2 regions of the Mycobacterium sp. M23085 genome follow, and region 2 is predicted to be linked to the other one. Evidence: predicted binding sites of a transcription regulator. Region 2 holds the regulator's gene; the other holds the start of a gene.
What was found. Region 2 encodes LexA, which represses DNA repair genes until DNA is damaged. Its sites were predicted from a motif close to CGAACANNTGTTCG; they were not measured.
Positions count from the first base shown of each region.

Region 1: the regulator LexA is predicted to act here: its motif matches at 5,959-5,972, upstream of ACIUM1_RS25665 (HNH endonuclease signature motif containing protein).

Region 1 is NZ_CP174280.1:5,503,413-5,513,243, reverse strand. Features, by position in the region: gene ACIUM1_RS25675 (flavin-containing monooxygenase) at 1-1,001, opposite strand, end outside; gene ACIUM1_RS25670 (LuxR C-terminal-related transcriptional regulator) at 1,135-4,374, opposite strand; gene ACIUM1_RS25665 (HNH endonuclease signature motif containing protein) at 4,520-5,881, opposite strand; gene ACIUM1_RS25660 (YbhB/YbcL family Raf kinase inhibitor-like protein) at 6,131-6,661, opposite strand; gene ACIUM1_RS25655 (M20/M25/M40 family metallo-hydrolase) at 6,698-8,071, opposite strand; tRNA gene ACIUM1_RS25650 (tRNA-Leu) at 8,184-8,269, shown strand; gene ACIUM1_RS25645 (NUDIX hydrolase N-terminal domain-containing protein) at 8,438-9,085, shown strand; gene ACIUM1_RS25640 (hypothetical protein) at 9,229-9,435, opposite strand; partial or broken gene ACIUM1_RS25635 (phosphoribosyltransferase) at 9,548-9,831, shown strand, end outside.
Region 2 is NZ_CP174280.1:1,273,487-1,283,317, reverse strand. Features, by position in the region: gene ACIUM1_RS05580 (acyl-CoA dehydrogenase family protein) at 1-687, shown strand, start outside; gene ACIUM1_RS05575 (LGFP repeat-containing protein) at 1,175-3,367, shown strand; gene lexA (transcriptional repressor LexA) at 3,386-4,084, opposite strand; gene ACIUM1_RS05565 (LysM peptidoglycan-binding domain-containing protein) at 4,375-4,869, shown strand; gene nrdR (transcriptional regulator NrdR) at 4,986-5,450, shown strand; gene ACIUM1_RS05555 (peroxynitrite isomerase) at 5,489-5,974, shown strand; gene ACIUM1_RS05550 (PhzF family phenazine biosynthesis protein) at 5,995-6,681, opposite strand; gene ACIUM1_RS05545 (alpha/beta fold hydrolase) at 6,724-7,755, opposite strand; gene ACIUM1_RS05540 (proteasome assembly chaperone family protein) at 7,792-8,763, opposite strand; gene ACIUM1_RS05535 (trypsin-like serine peptidase) at 8,990-9,826, shown strand.

The DNA of each region.
Region 1 (9,831 bases), 1.3 Mb from region 2:
AGGTGCTCGACATCTTGGGCGATGGCGGGGGCGATCTGAAAGCCGCTGGCGCCGGCGCCGATGAGCGCGACCCGCTTGCCCGTCAGGTCCACCGAGTGATCCCAGGCCGCCGAATGAAAGGACGGTCCTCCGAAGGTGTCCGCGCCCTCGAAAGCGGGAATGTTGGGACGGTTCAGTTGGCCGACTGCGGTGATCAGCGCGCGCGCCCGCACGCTGGTCGTCCGGCCGTCGTCCGAACGTAGTGACACGCTCCACGTACTGTCGGCGTCGTTCCATTCGGCCGCGAGAACTTCGGTGCGCCAACGGATGTGCTCGCCAAGGCCGTGTTTGTCGATCACCTTGGTGAAATAGTCCTGCAGCTCGTATTGCTCGGCGAAGAAATGGGTCCAGTCATTGTTGGGTTCGAAGCTGTAGCAGTAAAAATGGTTCGCCACATCCACCCGCGCGCCGGGGTAGGTATTCTCCCACCACGTTCCGCCGGGGCCCGCGTTCTTCTCAACGATGGTGAACGGAATGTTGGCCTGCATGAGGCGCACGCCGGCCAGAATGCCGGATTCGCCACAACCGACGACCAGGACGGGCAACTCCGCCGTGCGCTCGGTCGGTAACGCGGGCGGCCGCCGCGGATCGACGCCCTCGAGATCGAGCTCTTCGGAGAGCAACGACAGATAGTCGTCCGGAACATGCTCACACGCCGCCCAATCCATCATTTCCCTGATGAGTTCCGGGCTCAGCGGCTGCGGTTCGGGGCAACCGCGGTCCCGATACTCGGTGATCACCGTCAGGGCCTCAGCGCGGGCGCGCGCCTTGTCCTCCTCCGACATGAATCCCTGCACCTCGTTGAGGAAGACGCCCATCTGCTTGAAGTCGCGGATGAATCGGGGGTCGCCGGTGATGTGCACGAGCGAGAGCAACAGCGTGGGAATGCTGACATCCTCGAGCGCCGCGGCGATCTCGGATGTGGATGTGGTGAACGGATCGCCGGCGTAGCGGCTGCGCATCTGGCGATCCTCTCGGTAGCTGGAAGCCAATTACGCTACGCATCGTTTCGTAATTGGCAGCACTACGGTACCCGCTCCCTCGGCACGGGATCAAGGGATCCCGGCGCTATGGCACCGCCGGCTGTCGCAGCGATCACGTGCGCTGGGACGCTTCCTGGGCAAGTTGCACGCGCGAGGCGAGCCCGAGTTTGGCGTAGACGTGGGTGAGGTGGCTTTGCACGGTGCGCGGCGAGACAAACAATCGCGTCGCTATGTCGGCATTGGCCAGGCCCTCGCAGACCAGATGCACCACCTGGCGTTCGGTCGGGGTCAGCGAGGCCCAGCCGCTGCTGGGTCGTTTGCGCATGCCCCGGCCGCACTGAGCGTACGCGATCGCCTCTTGGGTGGACAGCGCCGCCCCCTCGGCCCACGCGGATTCAAAGTCCTTCTCCCCCAGCGCCTCCCGTAGCGCTGCCAGTGAGGCTTGATAGTCGGTCTCCCAAATCTTGAATCGCACTTCACCCGTGCCCTGCCGGATAGCATGCGCCGCGCCGAACAGCCTGGCGGCTTCCGGAAAACTGCCACCGGCATGGGCAAGAGCACCGATGCACTCCAGGTTGTCGGAGATTCCCAGGTAGGCGTCCGCTGCTACCGCGCAGGCGATAGCCGCATGGACGTCGCATTCGGCTTGCTCGAGTTCGCCTTGCGTCATCGCGACGCGGGCACGCGTGGTCAGCGCCCACATCGAGTACCAGCCCGACGCGGTCGCTACCGCCTCTTCCGACGCGCGCTGCGCCGCGACGAGGTCCCCGGCAGCCAAGGCGGCCTGCGCATTGAATGTGCGCGCCACGGCACCCAACCCGGGAATGGCACTCATCCCGTGCCGGCAGGCGGCATCGGTTGCATCTCGCGCGGCCTTACTGTCGTCCGACGCCAGCGCCGCCATCCCTAACCCGGTGTAAGCGATGCCGGCGAAAAGGCTGCCGAATTCGTCGGCACGGTCAAGGGCCTCATTCGCGGCCGCCCTCGCCGCAGCGGCGTCACCATGGCATGCCAGCGCGATGGCCTGTCCGGCCAGCCCCAACTTCTGAAAATTCACATAGTGGCCCGCCTCGGCCGCGGCAGTGGCGCCGCGGAAAAGTGCGATCGCACCCGCCGAATCGCCGCGCGCTAATTCCGCAAGTCCGAGGCACCAGCGGCACCGCACCAAGCCGGCGCGGTAACCGATCGCCTCGGAGAGTTCACATCCCTCCTCGGCCGCGGCGCGCGCCGCGGCCAGGTCGCCCGTCGTCACCGCCACAAGCACCTCGATGCTGAGGATGTGGCTAAGCCTCAACCGGTCGCCGAGCGCCCGGGCCAGTTGGATCGCCTCGGCGCGGTAATCACGAGCCGCCTCACCATCGACGGCGATCAGGGCGCAGGCGGCCAGCGTGCGCGCCAGCAAGGCCGGGTTATCGAGCTCGCGTGCGATCGCCAATGCGTCTTCAGCCTGCTTCGGACTGTCGCCGTCCCATCCGATTATCGTCGTGAGCAGCACCCTGTCGGCGAGCGCGCGTGCGTAAACAGCCGGAGCTATCTGCCGGGAAGCGTCGCCAAGGACGGCATCGAACCAGGCCACCCCTTCTGCCGGACGTGGCTGCCACAACGGTGTCAGCGAGGACGCGAGGGCCAGGGCGAGTTCGGGTTCGTCGTGTTCCCGACTCCAGGCGAATGCCGCCCGCAGATTATCGATTTCGGCTTCGGTCTGCTCGACGCGCTGGCCGTAGCTGCTGTCCGACGGTCCATCGAGTAACGCTGCCAGCGCGGTGTAATAGTCGCGGTGGCGTGACCGCGCGGCGCCGGCCTCGCCGGACTCCCCGAGTTTCTCCAGCGCGTACTGCCGCACCGTCTCGAGCAACCGATAGCGTGCTCGGCCGCTTGAATGTTCGGCTACCAGAAGCGACTTGTCGACCAGCAACCCGAGCAGGTCGACAACCTGGAAACGCTCTATAGCGCCCGCGGCGATGACGGCATGGGCCGCGTTGATATCGAAGCCGCCCACGAATACCGCCAGCCGGCGGAAAACTGTCCGTTCGGGTTCGGTCAGCAACGCGTGTGACCAGTCGACCGAGGCGCGCAGCGTCTGCTGACGGCGCACTGCGGTGCGCCCGCCGCCGGTCAACAACCGGAACCGGTCGTGCAAGCTGTCCAAGATGTCGGAGGGAGATAAGGCGCGCACCCGCGCCGCGGCCAGCTCGATCGCCAGCGGGAGTCCGTCAAGGCGGCGGCAGATTTCAGTCAGGGTCGCAGCGTTGTTCTGATTGAGGGTGAAGGTGGTCTTAACCAGGCGCGCGCGGTCGACGAACAGCTCAATCGCTTCGTCCTCCAGTGACAGCGACGGCACTCGCCAGCTGACCTCGCCTGTCACGCCGATCGGCTCGCGACTCGTCTGAAGCAACGTCAATCCTTCGGCCGTCACCAGCGAATCAATCAGTGCGGCAACCGCATCCAGCAGGTGCTCACAGTTGTCGAGCACCACCAGCATCCGCCGGGCGGTCGCAAAGCGAACCAGGGTTTCCGTCGTCGAGCGACCGGGCTCGTCCGGCAGCCCGAATGCCCGCGCAACCGCACTCGGAACGAGATCGGGGTCGGTGATCGGCGCCAGGTCTACATACCAGACACCACCGGCGAATTCATCGGCGATTTGGCGCGCAACTTGGTTTGCCAGCCGTGTCTTGCCCGCCCCGCCGGCGCCAGTCAGGGTCACAACGCGGTTTGCCGCCAGCAGCTCCCGCACCTGCGTCAGTTCTGCCCGGCGACCGATAAAGCTGGTGAGCTGCATCGGCAGATGACGATTACCAAGGGTTTTGGCGACTCGCAGCGGCGGAAATTCGTTGACCAGGTCCGGATGGCACAGCTGCACCACCCGCTCGGGGCGGGGCAGGTCGCGCAGTGGGTGGGTGCCCAAGTCGGACAGCCACGCAGCCGCGGGCAGCCGGTCCAGGACGAGCGCTTCGGTCACCCCCGATAGCAGGGTCTGGCCGCCATGGCCCAGATCGCGCAGTCGCGCGGTGCGGTTGATCGTCGGACCGGCGTAGTTGCCCTCGTCGCGCAGCTGGATTTCGCCGCTGTGCACGCCGATGCGCAGCCGGATCGGCGACAGCGGTGCGCGCTGTAACTCCAACGCACAGGCAACCGCGTCGGAGGCGCGGGCGAATGCGGCGACGAAACTATCGCCCTCGCCCTGCTCGACCGGGCGCACGCCATCATGAGCGGCGATCGTTTCGGACACCGTCCGATTCAGGCGAGCGACGGCCGCGGTCATCTCGTCGGGCTGCGCTTCCCAGAGCCGCGTGGAGCCCTCGACGTCGGCCAGCAGCAACGTCACGGTGCCCGTCGGCAACAGCCCGTTCACGCTCAGCTCGCTCCAGTCCACCAGCGGTGTCTCCGCGCGTGGATCAATCCTGCTCATGCTAGCCAGCATGCGGCCAGGACGTGTAGCACAACATCGGCGTAACCGCGCAGATTAACGCCGGTCGGGCGCGTATCCCCGCGGACCGCTACGGGTCGTCGTCGTCTCCATCGGTCAAGAGTTTTTCGGGGTGGTGGTAGGTGTTGGTGCGGGGTTGGCCGCGGTCGAGGTGTGGTGGCGGGAGCCATTCGGTGTCGCCGTTGACGCGTTGTCGGGTGGTCCAGCCCTTCTCGAGGAGCCGGTGGTGGGGGCCGCAGGCCAAGGTGAGTTGGTCGATGTCGGTGCAGTGGGTCGTGGCCCAGTCTTCGACGTGGTGGACCTCGCAGTAGTAACCCGACACGTCGCAACCGGGATGCGAACACCCACGGTCCTTGGCGTACAAGACAATTCGCTGGCCAGGCGAAGCCAGGCGCTTGGTGTGGTAGAGCGCCAGGGCCTTGCCCTTGTCGAAGATCGCCAGATATTGATGGGCGTGGCGGGCCAGGCGGATCACGTCGGACATGGGCAGCAGGGTGCCGCCGCCGGTCAGGCCCGTCCCGGCGGCGGCTTCGAGCTCGGCCAGGGTGGTGGTCACGATGATGCTGGCCGGTAATCCGTTGTGCTGGCCCAGTTTTCCGCTGGCCAGCAGCGCGCGCAGCGCCGCGTTGAGCCCGTCGTGGTTGCGCTGGGCGGTACTGCGGCTGTCGCGCTGCACCGCCTCTTCGGGCGGGGCGCCGTCCAGGGTCGGGGTGTCATCCTCGGGGTTGCACATGCCGGGGGCGGCCAGCTTGGCCAGCACCGCCTCCCAGCTGGCCCTGGCTTGCGGTGTCAACCATCCGCTCAGGCGGGTCATGCCGTCGGGTTGCTGGGTGCCCAGCACCAGCCCGCGCATCCGCGCCCGGTCGGCGTCGGTGAAGGTGCCGTCGGGGTTGAGGCAGTCCATCAGGCGCTTGGCCAGCTTGGCGAGCTGATCGGAGCGAAATTCGGTGGCCTTGGCCGCCAGCTGTTGTTCGGCGTGCACACACGTCTTGAGATCGACCGAGGCGGGCAACTCGCGGAAAAACCGCCGGATCACCGCCACATGATCGGCCCCGATGGCCCCGGCGCGCTGGGCCGCCGCGGTCGCGGGCAACACCGGCGCCAACGGCTGGCCGGTCAACGCCCGGCGCGGCCCCAGATCGGCCGCCTCGGCGATACGCCGGCCGGCCTCGGCCCGGGTCAGGTGCAGCCGCTCAGCCAGCGCCCAGCACAACGTGCCGCCCAACTCGCCCGAATCCGCCTGCTCGCCAAGCTGATTGATCAGCTGATGACCGGGCGCCTGCAGCTGGCGTGTCACACATTCGAGTTTCGCCAAGATCGCCCAGCGTTCCGGATTGGTCAACACCGCATAGCCATGCTCCTGAAAACGAGAAACCACAGCACACAACGCATCCACGTCGTCCTGAATCTCCTCCCGGTCGCACACCGTCATGCGCGCCACCCAGTCGGCCGTGCAAACGGGCTGTCCAGTTCATACCCGAGTGCCTCCAACCGGCCCACCGCACGAATAGAACGCATGTTCGAAATGCTACGACCCGCCACTGACAGAACTCGCCTTGCTGAAAGCACCGGGACCAAAGTGACGCAAGTGAATTCGGGCCGGGCTTGCGACCCTGCCGAGCCGATTTCGGGCCTGAGTCCCTAACGAGCCCGAGCCCCCACGGGCCGAAGCCCCCGCCGCCTACTGCTGTTCGTAGGTGCCGTGGATGACCGCTCGCGCGATGGCGTGCTGGAACAAGTTGAAGCCGAGGAAGGCCGGGCTGGCGTCCTCCGGCAGATCCAGCTTGTCGGTGTCCACGGCGTGCACGGCGATGTAGTACCGGTGTGGGCCGTGGCCGGCCGGTGGCGCGGCCCCGATGTAGCGGCGCTGCCCGGCGTCATTGACCAGCGTCAGCGCGTCCCCGGGCAGGTTGCTGCCATCACCGGCGCCCGCGGGCAGCTCGGTGACGTCGGCCGGCAGGTTGGCCACGGCCCAGTGCCAAAATCCGGAGCCCGTCGGGGCGTCGGGGTCATAGACGGTGACGGCGAAGCTGCGGGTCTCGTCCGGGAAGCCGGACCAGCTCAGCTGGGGGCTTACGTCGTCACCGCCCGCACCCATGATTCCGCTTACGTGAGCGTTGCCCAGCGGCTGACCGTCGGTAACCGATTCCGAGGTCAAGGTGAAGGTCGGCAGCTTCGGCAACGATGCGTACGGGTCAGGAGCAGTGCTCATGGCGGTCCTCTCGTGTGATCGGCGTGCGTTTGTCGTCTAGCAGTGGGTCAGGAAGTGGGCCAGCACGTCGGTGCCGAACCGCAGCGCGTCGATGGGTACCCGCTCATCGACGCCGTGGAACAGCGCGGTGAAGTCCAGGTCCGGCGGCAACCGCAGCGGGCTGAACCCGAAACAGCGAATACCCAAGCGCGCGAAGGATTTCGCATCGGTGCCGCCGGAGAGCATATATGGCACGGTCCGGGCGCCCGGGTCGTGCGCCAGGACGGCCTCGTTCATGGCATCGACCAGGTCACCGTCGAAGCTGGTCTCATACGACGAGAAGTCCTTGATCCACTCGCGCGTCACGTCCGGCCCGAGCAGCTCGTCGATCTCTGCCTCGAACGCCTCCTTGCGGCCCGGCAGGATCCTGCAGTCCACCACCGCCTCGGCGGTCGCCGGCACCACGTTGGCCTTATAACCGGCCTTGAGCATGGTGGGATTGGCGGTGTCGTGCAGCACGGCCTTGAGCATGCGGGCCATCGGCCCCAACTTCTCGATCGCTCCTCGCAGGTCCCCCGACTCGGTGTCGAAGGTCAGCCCGGTCTCCTCGCTGACGGTGGCCAGGAATTGCGCGACCGTGTCCGTCAACACGAGCGGAAACTGGTGGCGGCCCAGGCGGCCGACGGCCTCGGCGACGGTGGTGACGGCGTTCTGGTCGTGCACCATCGACCCGTGGCCGGCCGGGCCCCGGGCGGTGAGCTTCATCCAGGACAGCCCCTTCTCGGCCGTCTCGATCAGGTAGAGCCGACGCTCTCCCCCGTCCCGGCGCGGCACCGTCAGCGAGAAGCCACCCACCTCACCGATCGCCTCGGTCACACCGGTGAAGAGTTCCGGGCGGTGATCGACCAACCACTGCGCTCCCAGGGTTCCGCCGTGTTCTTCATCGGCGACGAACGCGAAGACCAGGTCGCGCGGTGGCACAATGCCCGCGCGCTTCAACTGGCGGGCCACCACGATCATCATGCCGACCATGTCCTTCATGTCGACCGCGCCGCGGCCCCAGACGAAGCCGTCCTTGATCGCACCGGAGAACGGGTGGACGCTCCACTCGGTCGGCTCGGCCGGCACCACGTCGAGGTGCCCGTGAATCAGCAGCGCACCGCGCGACCTGTCGGCGCCCGGCAGGCGGACGAACACGTTCCCGCGGCCCGGGGCGCCGGACTCGACGTACTGCGGCGCGTAGCCGACCTCGGCGAGCTGCTCGGCGACCCACTGCGCGCAGTCGGCCTCACCCTTGGTGGTCTCCGGTTCGCCGGTGTTGGTGGTGTCGAACCGGATCAACTTGCTGACAACCTCGACCACGTCGTCGCTCGGGTTGGTTGGCACCTCTGTCGCCCCGCTCTGAATGGTCACAACCACCTTTCCTACCATTGCCGCGGTTACGCGGCTCGATGCCGACCATCGAGGCGCCCCGAGGAGCTGGATTGGGTTCGCGGCGCGCGATCCGATAGCCTTAGCTGCCAACCCATGCTGGTTTGGCCTTGTCCGAGTGGCGGAATGGCAGACGCGCTAGCTTGAGGTGCTAGTGCCCTACTAATGGGCGTGGGGGTTCAAGTCCCCCCTCGGACACATCCGGCGACACGACTAAGGTCGGCGGTTGCCATGACTCGCTGAAGTGGCGGGTCGTAATCAAGGCGGAGCCCTAAGCCCGCGCTGTCCGCCCCATCGGGACCCGCAGCGCACGGTGCCACTTACCCCAGGCCTTGAGCGGCCGCGGGTAGTTGCAGACTGAAGATTATGGTCTCGCCGCATCCAGATGCCTCCGAGCAGATCCGTCGCCATGCACTAACTCTGCTGGCGGTCGCACAAAACGGGCTGACTTACGCCAACGACCCCTTTGACCGGGAGCGCTACGGCCAAGTACGTCAGTGCGCCGAGGAACTGATCAGCCTGATCGGCGGTGGCAACGTTGCGCAGGTGCGTGCCGTTGTCACTTTGGACAGCGGCCACATGACTCCCAAAGTCTCCGTGCGGGGCGCCATCTTCAATCCGAGCCAAAAGGTCTTACTCGTTCAGGAGCGCGCGGACGGCTGCTGGACACTGCCGGGCGGCTGGTGTGATGTTCTCCAAAGCCCTGCGCAGGCGGTCGCGAAAGAGGTGCGAGAAGAAGCCGGTCTCATCGTGGACATCGACAAACTTGTCGCCGTGATCGATCAGGACAAACAAGGACCTCGCCCGGGGCCGCTTCCCCTCTTTCACGTCTACAAGCTGTTCTTCTTGTGCCGCGAACGCGGCCGAGTACCACCCGATCCCACCGAAACGTCCGCGATTGATTGGTTTGACCTCGATGCGCTGCCCCCACTGTCGGCATCGGTCGTGGAGGCCCAGCTCCGGCTCATGCACACTCATTGGCTGAACCCCGACCTCCCAACCGTCTTCGACTGAGTCCGCAAACCCTGTTGTGCGTCAACAGCATTGGCGTTGGCCTAAGCCAACTTTCACCGAGAACCAGTCCGCAGCACGCGAGAAACCTTCACCGGCGAAATGGGCGCTTACGTTTGAGCGGCGAAGCCGCGATCACACCCTTATCACTGCCGGATATGGCGTTTTGGTGGCGGGTAGACGCCCCTGGCGATCGTCGCCGAGAGCCACCCGATCGCCCACCCGGCACACACCAGCAGAAAGGTATGCCGGCTGGCGGCGTCGCCGGCCGTGGAAACCACCGCCAAGATGACCGCCCAGACGATCGCGCAGCCGATGCTGTAGGCCGTGTAGGTGCCATAACGCCGTCTCATCGCACGGATCCTTTCGGTCGGGCTGACCCCGCACCCAACCCGAACTTTGCCACCGGGCTCGGCCCGGCGCACGTAGCCTGGAAACAAGCCCATCAGCCGGGAGCGCTAACGAATGAACCCATCGAGTGGCTTTGTCCGGCGGACGTCACCGAAGACGTTCGTCGACCGGCGTGCGGCCGGGCGCACGCTGGCGCAGCACCTGGCGGCCTATCGCGGCCGGGCCGACGTGCTGGTATTCGGACTGGCCCGCGGCGGTGTGCCGGTGGCCTGGGAGATCGCCGCGGCCCTGGAGGCACCGCTGGACGTCTTCCTGGTGCGCAAGCTCGGGGTACCGCACTGGTCGGAGTTGGCCATGGGCGCTTTGGCCAGCGGTGGCGGCGTGGTGATGAACGAGGA
Region 2 (9,831 bases):
GGCTCAAAGACGTTCATCACCAACGGAATCAACTCCGACCTGGTGATCGTGGTCGCACAGACCGACCCGGAAAAGGGCGCGCAGGGCTTCTCGCTGCTCGCCGTCGAGCGCGGCATGGAGGGCTTCGAGCGCGGGCGCCACTTGGACAAGATCGGGCTGGACGCGCAGGACACGGCCGAGCTGTCGTTCACCGACGTGCACGTGCCGGCCGAAAACCTGTTGGGCCAAGAGGGCATGGGGTTCATCTACCTGATGCAGAACCTGCCGCAGGAACGCATCTCGATCGCCATCATGGCGGCCGCGGCCATGGAGCAGGTGCTCGAGCAAACCCTGCAATACACCAAGGAGCGCAAGGCATTCGGCAAGCCGATCGGCAGCTTCCAAAACAGCCGCTTCGTGCTGGCCGAGCTGGCGACGGAGGCGACCGTGGTCCGCATGATGGTCGACGAGTTCGTCCGCCTGCACCTGGACCACAAGCTGACGGCCGAACAGGCCGCGATGGCCAAGTGGTACGCGACCGAAAAGCAGGTGCACCTGATCGACCGCTGCCTGCAACTGCACGGCGGCTACGGCTACATGCGCGAATACCCCGTTGCCCGTGCCTATCTGGATGCCCGGGTGCAGACCATTTACGGCGGCACAACCGAGATCATGAAGGAAATCATCGGCCGCAGCCTCGGCGTATAGCGTTTCGTTTGCTCGACACCGGCGCGGGCCGCGACTCTATTGTCGGTGAGCGACAAAGCGACCCACCCGCGTCTGCGCGCATCGTCAGGCCCTTGGTCTCGGCTGCCGGTGACTGCCCACGCGCCCCGTCGCAATTCTGCTGTGCGGGTGGGTAGCCGGCGCCGTCACCGAGCCCGCGTTTCGGCCGCCTTTCCGTGCGAAATCTGCAACGCCGCGCGAACGATGCCGCGGCGGATCGTGCGGGGGCCATTGGCAGGCATCATTTCGACATCGGTGTGGTATCCGTTTTTGTAAAATTTGTAATTTGACTTCGCATTGCTTGTTGGCTGGAGCAAAGTTATGCGAGCCCGGCGATGAGGCTGATCGTGCGCGGGTCCATTTTCCGCGCAAGTACCGCCCACTCGCCGGTTATGGCAGGTACGGGCATAGCCGCAGATAGAGCCATATCCGCCGGCTGGAAGGCTTGGTGAAGGTGCAGAGAGGTCACATGCGCAGGCTGATCGGAAGCGCGCTGGTCAGCTTGACGACCACAGCACTGGCCGCCGTGTTGCTGGCCCCGTCCGCGGTCGCGAGTCCGATCGGCGACGCCGAAGCCGCGATGATGGCCGCATGGGATAAGGCCGGCGGCGACACCTCACCGCTGGGCGCCCGCAAGGGCGACGTGTACCCCGTCGGGGACGGTTTCGCGCTGGATTTCGACGGCGGCAAGATGTTCTTCACCCCGGCCACCGGGGCAAAATTCGCCTACGGGCCCGTCCTGGACAAGTACGAGCAGCTCGGTGGGCCGGCCGGCAGCGATCTGGGCTTCCCGACCATTAACGAGGTGCCCGGTCTGTCCGGTCCGGACAGCCGGGTGATCACCTTTTCGGCCAGCGACAAGCCGGTGATTTTCTGGACGCCCGAGCACGGCCCATTCGTGGTGCGCGGCGCCCTCAACACCGCCTGGGACAAGCTGGGCAGCTCGGGCGGGGTGCTCGGCGTGCCGGTCGGCGACGAGACCTACAACGGCGAGGTGTCCTCGCAGAAATTCAGCGGCGGCCAGGTCTCATGGAACCGGCAGACCAAGCAGTTCAGCACCGATCCGCCGGCGCTGGCCGACCAGTTGAAGGGCCTGCAGGTGGCGATCGATCCCACCGCGGCAATCAACACGGCCTGGCGCGCGGCCGGCGGACCCACCGGCCCGTTGGGCGCCAAGCAGGGCGGGCAATATCCCGTCGGCGGCGACGGAATCGCCCAGAACTTCGCCGGCGGCAAGGTGTTCTTCACCCCGGCTACCGGCGCGAACGCCGTCGAGAGCGACATCCTGGCCAAATACGAGTCGCTGGGCGGCCCGGCCGGTAGCGATCTGGGATTCCCCACCACCAACGAAACCGACGGCGGCATCGGGCCGTCCAGCCGGATCGTCACCTTCTCCGCGGCCGACAAGCCGGTCATCTTCTGGACGCCCGATCACGGCGCGTTCGTCGTGCGCGGGGCGATGAAGGCCGCGTGGGACAAGCTGCGCGCCCCGGCCGGCAAACTCGGTGCGCCGGTCGGCGACCAGGCCGTCAACGGCGACATGGTCTCGCAGCAGTTCACCGGCGGCAAGATCTCGTGGAACCGGGCGAAGAACACGTTCAGCACCGAACCGGCCAACCTGGCGCCGCTGCTGTCCGGCCTGCAGGTATCCGGCCAGAACCAGCCGAGCAGTTCGGCCATGCCGGCGCACCCGAAGAAGTTCACCTGGCACTGGTGGTGGCTCATGGCCGCCATTCCGGTGCTGGTGCTGCTCGTGCTGTTGGTGTGGGTGCTCTTCGTCTGGCGCCGGCGCCGGCCGCGGCCCGAGGACGCCGCGGGCTACGCGCCCGGCCACGGCGGGGACTTCGGCGTCGACCCCGACGGACGCTGGGCACACGACGATTCCGACCACGAGGCCGAGCCCTTCGGGCTCAGCGCGCCGCACCAGCCTGAACCGGAACGGGAGGCCGCGCGGGTCGGCTGGCAACGTCAGGTTCCCGCCGAAAGCGACTACGGGTTCGAGGAGGAAGACCCGGACGCCGTCGACACCGATTCCATCCCGGTCGTCTCCGAGGAGATGCTGTCGGAGGCAGAGTATTCCGACGCCGGCGCCGACTACACCGACTACACCGACGCCGTTCCCGAGGTCGCCGAGTCCGAGACCGCCGACGACGCCGCCTACGTCGATGCCGACGACCCGGACGCCGGCTACGCGGAGGAGGAGGTGTACGACGAGGACGAGTACCCCGACGTCGCCGTTCCCCGCACCCCGCCGGACAGCGACGCCGTTACCGGGGCCCTGGAAACCGCTGAGCCGCAGGACGAATACCTCGAGCTGGCGACGCCGGAGCCGGCAGCCGACACCGCGGCGGGAGCCGACGTGGCGGAGGCCGTGGTCGCCGGTGCGGTCGCGGCCGGGACGCCGGCACGAAGCGGCCGGCACGCCGCCGCGGACGCCGAGGACGGCTCGGAGAACGGCCTCGCCGGCCCGGACGGCCGACCCACCATCCACCTGCCGCTCGACGATCCCTACCAGGCGCCCGACGGATACCCGATCAAGGCGAGCGCTCGTTACGGGCTGTACTACACGCCGGACAGCGACCTGTATCAAGACACGCTCGCCGAAATCTGGTTATCGAGCGAAGAGGTCGCGCAGGCCAACGGCTTCACCAGGGCTGATTGACCCGGCCCGCGCCCCCGGTCAGACCTTGCGGATCACCGTGACGACCTTGCCCAGCACGCTCGCGTCGTTGCCGGGGATGGGATCGAACGCCGGGTTGTGCGGCATCAGCCACACCTGACCGCCGGCGCGTTTGAACGTCTTGACGGTGGCCTCGCCGTCGAGCATCGCCGCGACGATGTCGCCGTTGTCGGCCACGTTCTGCTGCCGGACCACCACCCAGTCGCCGTCGCAGATCGCGGCCTCGACCATCGAGTCACCGACCACCTTGAGCAGGAAAAGCGTGCCCTCGCCGACCAATTCGCGCGGCAGGGGGAAGACGTCCTCGACGGCCTCTTCGGCGAGGATGGGCCCGCCGGCCGCGATGCGCCCGAGCACCGGGACGAACGTGGGCTCCGGCAGGGCGTCCGAGCCGGCCACCTCGGTGGCGGGCGCCGCCACCTCCTCGTCGGCACCGCGGACGTCGACCGCGCGCGGGCGGTTGGGGTCGCGGCGCAGGTATCCCTTGCGCTCCAGGGTGCGCAGCTGGTGCGCCACCGATGACGTCGACGTCAGACCGACGGCGTCGCCGATCTCCCGGATGCTCGGCGGATAGCCGCGGCTGGTGACCGAGGTGCGGATGACATTCAAGATGGTGCGCTGCCGTTCGGTCAGCGAGGAGTCCACGGAGTGCAACCGGCCCTCGGGGCCGGCCGATGAAATGTCGTTGCTGTCTCCCATGGCAATGAATGTAGCCGCATCGCGAACAGGAATCAAACATGTGTTCGAGTGGCGTGTCGGCGTCGGATCGCTCGCGGAAAAACCCGAGAACCGGGTGAATCACAAATGTGTAACTCTTCGAAATACCGGGTATTTGAGCCTCGTGACAGTGGTAGAGGCCGACGAACTTGTCGGTGGTGTGATCTAGCGTTTGCTCGTGCGACACGCTTCGCTCAAATGTTCGGGTTTCGAACATATAAGCGATTAGAGTCGAACACACGAGCGAGAGCTAGTTGACCGGAGGAACGAAGATGACAGTCATCCACACGTCTGCGCCGCGTACCAGCAGTCTGCGGCGCCCGATCAACGGGCCCGTTCAGGGCGCTCACTATGGACGGGACGGCCTGGCCCGTTCGCGCAGGCCCGCCCCGTCGCGGCCGGCGGGTGAGGCGACGCGCTACTACGGCACCGGGGTGGCCATGTCCGTCGCCCCGCACCGCCGGCGTGCCACCACCTGGGCGTCGACCATCGGGCTGGCGCTGGCCGCCGGGGCGATCACGCTGTGGCTGGGTCTCGTCGCGAATGTCGGCCAGGCGCTCAACGGCGACTCCGCGAACACGGCGGCTCACGTACCCGACCGGCTCGCGGTCGTCCGCGTCGACGCGGGGGAGTCGCTTCAGGACTTCGCGCACCGGGTGGCACCCAACGCGCCGACCACCCAGGTCGCCGACCGCATCCGCGAACTCAACGATCTGCACTCGTCCAACCTGATGGCCGGCCAGACCCTGATCGCACCGGTGGGCTGACACTTCTTGTGCCAAAACGGCTCTGGGGCGCCCGGCGGCTCCATTAGCCGGTCAAGTCGGGGCGCGGGTACGCTCAAAGTCCTGCGGTACCTTGTCGGCGCGACGAAGGAGCGGTCATGCACTGTCCGTTCTGCCGCCATCCCGACTCCCGGGTGATCGACTCGCGTGAAACCGATGAAGGGCAGGCCATCCGCCGCCGCCGATCCTGTCCCGAGTGCGGACGACGCTTCACCACCGTGGAGACCGCGGTCCTGGCGGTGGTCAAGCGCAGCGGCGTCACCGAACCTTTCAGCAGAGAGAAGGTCATCAGCGGCGTCCGTCGGGCATGCCAGGGGCGCCAGGTCGACGACGATGCGCTGAACCTGCTGGCCCAGCAGGTCGAAGACACCGTGCGCGCCGCGGGTTCGCCGGAGATCCCCAGTCACGAGGTCGGTCTGGCCATCCTGGGGCCGTTGCGCGACCTCGACGAGGTGGCCTACCTGCGGTTCGCCTCGGTGTATCGGTCGTTCGAGTCGGCGGACGATTTCGAACGTGAGATCCAGGCGCTACGCGATCACCGGGGAGTGACGACCCCGGGCTGACGGAACCCGGCGGGCCACCCCGGCCTAGGCTCGCGTCCATGCCCACTGACTTGCATCCCGACCTTGTGGCGCTGGCCCCGCTCGTTGGGGCCTGGTCTGGTCAGGGTTCCGGAAAGTACCCGACGATTCCGCCCTTCGACTATCTCGAGGAAGTCGTGTTCGCCCACGTCGGTAAGCCGTTTCTGGCCTACGGGCAGAAGACCAAGGCGGTGGCCGACGGCAAGCCGTTGCATGCCGAAACCGGATATCTTCGCGTGCCCCAACCGGGTCACCTCGAACTGGTTCTGGCGCATCCGTCCGGCATCACCGAAATCGAGGTCGGCACGTACTCGGTCACCGGGAGCCTCATCGAGATGCAGATGTCGACGACCACGGTCGGGTTGACGCCCAGCGCGAAAGAGGTGACGGCGCTTGGCCGTTTCTTCCGCATCGACGGCGATGAGCTGTCCTACACGGTGCAGATGGGTGCGGTCGGGCAACCGCTGCAGGACCACCTCGCCGCGACGTTGCACCGGCAGCGCTGAGCACTCTGGAGTGCCTGCCGTCAGTCCAGTTGTCTCACACCGTCATTGATGACGCGCCCGGCCACCCCGACCCAGCCCTCGGCGCTCCACGTGGTGTCGATGACGGAGCCCTTGCCCTGGGTGATCCGCAGGCCTTGGCAAAGATAGTCGGTGATCCGCATCGCCGCCGAACCGGTCGCCTCGTCCTCCACCACACCGAGGTTGGCGGCGAACATGCGCACCCGCAGCGACCCGGCCGCCCGGTCGGTCCATGCCCACAGGTAGTGCGCGGTGTCATCGGGATAATCCGCCGGGTCGGCGGCGAGAACCGCTTCGGCCGAGTCGAATTCGTGCAGGGCGAAGTCGGGCGCCCATTCCGCGCGGGCGTTGATGGCGGCGCGGTCGCCGTCGTAACCCACCTGCACGATCCCGGCCGGGACCTGCAGCGTGTTGATCGGCGAACCGTTCTCGCGCAGCCACCACGTCGCGCCGACGGTCGGGTGCCCGGCGAACGGCAGTTCGGTTCGCGGCGTGTAGATGGTGGCGTGCGCGGTGGTGGAGCCGGGAGCCGGAAGGTCGACGAAAACCGTCTCGCTGTACCCCAATTGGGTTGCCAGCCGCTGCCGGTCCGCGGGCTCGACCTGACCGGCATCCACGACGCCCAGCGGATTACCGAAATTGCCGTCCTGGTCGGTGAACACCCGCAACACCGTCACGTCGATCCCCATGGCACGACTGTACGGCGCCGCGCGCCGCATCGATCAAGGCGATCAGGTGGCGCTGCGTTCGTCGGACCCCATCGCGTTCAGCACGGCGACGCGGGTGGGAGCGGGACCCGAGACGGCCCGCTCGCCGCCGCCGGTGCGGAGCAACGCGCGAAGACTGGCCTGGTCGTATTCGGCGGGGTCGGTGGAATCGATGAAGCGCTCCACGACGTCGATGAAACGCGCCGGATCGTCGTGGAAGGGAAAGTGGCCGGAGCCTTCGAAGATCTCCAGACGGGAACCTGGCATCGCGGCGTGCGCCATCCACGCGTGCCGGACGGGAACCACCACATCCTTTGTGCCCCATACGATTTGCACTGGAATGGCTTCGGTCAGATAACAACGGTCGAGCATGGTGACGATCTGCCCGCGCCAATCCACCACCGCCCGCAACGTCCGGCTGAATGCCGCGGAGGCCGTCGGTTCGGGCAGGTCGTCGAGGATCCGCAGCACGTTGGGCAGGTCACGGCCCAGGCCGCTGCTGCCCAACGCCACGCCCAGCACGCGTCCCATGAGGTGAACCGCCGGCCGCACCAGCGGCAACCGCAGCAGGGCGATCGCTTCGCTGCCCATCGGCAGCGAAGCCCAGCGCAACACGAAGTTGACGTCCTTGGTTACGCCGCCGGCGCCGACCAGGATCAGCCGTTCCACCAAATGCGGGAACTGGTAGGCGAATTGCATGGCCACGCCGCCGCCCAGTGAGTGGCCGATGATGGTGACCCGCTCGATGTCGAGCACGCTGAGCAGGTCACGCATCCCGTTCGCATAGGCGGCAATCGAGTAGTCGGCGCGCGGCTTGTCGGATCGCCCGTGCCCCAGCAGGTCGGGAGCGATCACCGTGAAGCGCTGGGCGAGCTTGGCCTGCACCGTATTCCATGTGGTCGAGTTGTCACCGATGCCATGGATCAGCAGGATCGCCGGCCCGGAACCGGCGATCCGATAGGCCCGCCGGTAACCGTGGATGGTGCGGAACTCGAGCTTGGGTGCGATGACTTCACGCACCGGGCGGAGCGTGGTCTTGCGCTTCCGCTCGGTCATATCGCCAACCTTGGTGTCGGTGCGGGGTAAGGGCGGTTAGGGCTTGTCGTCGTCGTCGTACTTCTTCTCTGCCTGCTGGGCCAGGAAGCGCTCGAACTCCGCGCCCAGCTCGTCTCCGCTAGGCAGATCCTCGTCGCGAGCTAGTAACGATCTGTTCTCCTGAGCGTCGATGAAGGCATCGTACTGGCGCTCCAGCGCGGCCACCACTTGAGCGACTTCCGCGCTCGCTTCGACCTGTTCGTCGATCTTGGCCCGAATCACCTCGGCCGCTTCGGCCAAAGCCGTCAGCGGCAGCTCCAGCGACGCGGTCTTGGCGACCTGTTCGAGCAACGCCTGCGCGGCGGCCGGGTAATCGGTCTGCGTGAGGTAGTGCGGGACGTGCACGGTGTAACCGACGACCTCGTGGCCATGCTGGCCCATCCGGTATTCCAGCAGGTTGGATGCGCTGCCGGGAACCTGGATCTCCGAGATCCACGGCTGGAAGCTGGCGATCAACTCCGGGTTGTTCGAGTGCGCGGTCATGGTGGTCGGCCGGGTGTGCGGGACGGCCATCGGGACGGTGCCCAGGCCGATGGTCTGGCGCACGCCGAGGCGTTCGGCGAGCAGGCGCACGGCGGTGATGAAGCGTTCCCACTTGAGGTCCGGTTCCATTCCGGCCAGCAACAGGAACGGCGTGCCGACGGTGTCCCGCATCGCGTACAGGCTCAGCTCGGGTTCCTCGTAGTGGGTGAAGTGATCCGTCTTGAACGTCATCATCGGCCGCCGCGATCGGTAGTCCAGCAATTCGTCAATCGCGAAGGACGCGACCAGTTCGGTGTCCAGCACCGCCTTCAGATGCCCGGCCGCCAGCTTGATGGCATGACCGGCGTCGGAAAAGCCCTCCAGGGCGTGCACCAGCACCGGGCCGCGGCCGTCGGACGTCGACAACTGCGGCGCCGGCAGTTCGAGCTCATACATGCCAGCCTGCCCTGGCTGGTACTGATCATCTGGGTCTTGATGGTGAGCCATCGCGATCGCCTCCTCTCGGGGGGTCTCTCCAGGGTGCCCTACCCAGTGTCCCCCGAATCAGGCGGAACCAACATCTATCAGCGAACTTCGCGTTCACGCTGATAGCTGAAACGCGATGCCTCTACGGCGAATCCGTCAACGACACGGCCGGGGGCGCCGGGCGCGCCGGCAAACCGCGTACTGCACCGCGATGAGTGGCAGTCGGCTTGCCGCCCCCCGGTCAGGCATGATGAAGGCGATGCGCATTCGGATCTTGCTGCTCTGTTCGCTGGTGGGGGTGGTGACGTCGCTGACGTCGTGCCGGCCGCCCGTCCAGCATGCGTCGGGAGCGCCGGTATCCGCCCCCCGCGTCGGCGGCCCGGTGCAGCGGCTCAGCCAACCCGAGCAGAAGGCCGTTGCGGGTCCGGTCGAACCGGATCGGCGCATCGGGGCGATCTTCATCGACGGTGGCCCGCTGCACGTGTGCACCGGGTCGGTGGTGCATTCGACGGGCGGCAACCTGATCATGACGGCCGCGCACTGCCTGGCCGGAGCCTCGCTGATCACCTTCGTCCCCGGTTTCGCCGGGGACGCCGCTCCCGGCCCCGCCGACGTGTGGAAGGCCGACACCGTCTACCTCGATCCACGCTGGACGGCCAGCAAAGACCCGCACGCCGACTACGCGATCGCTCGGGTCAGCAACGAGGCCGGCGTCCCCGTCGAGTCCCGCGTCGGCCTGGCGCTCACGCTGGGGGTCACGCCGCCGCCCGGCAGCCGCGTCACCGTGCTGGGGTATCCGGCGGGCGTGGGAGGCTCGCCCATCGGCTGCCAGGCCAGCACGTCGGTCACCGATACCGGGTTTCCCGCATTGGCCTGCGAGGGGCTGGTGGACGGCACCAGCGGGGCGCCCTGGGTCAGCGGCACCACGCTCATCGGGCTGATCGGTGGTCTGGAGCGGGGCGGCTGCGCCGCCAACATGTCGTACTCGGCACCGTTCGACGCCCAAACCGCGGAGCTGCTGAAGCGCGCCGAGGCCGGCGGTCCAGGGGACCCGGTCCCGAACGACCTCCAAGACGCCTGTTAGTGGCG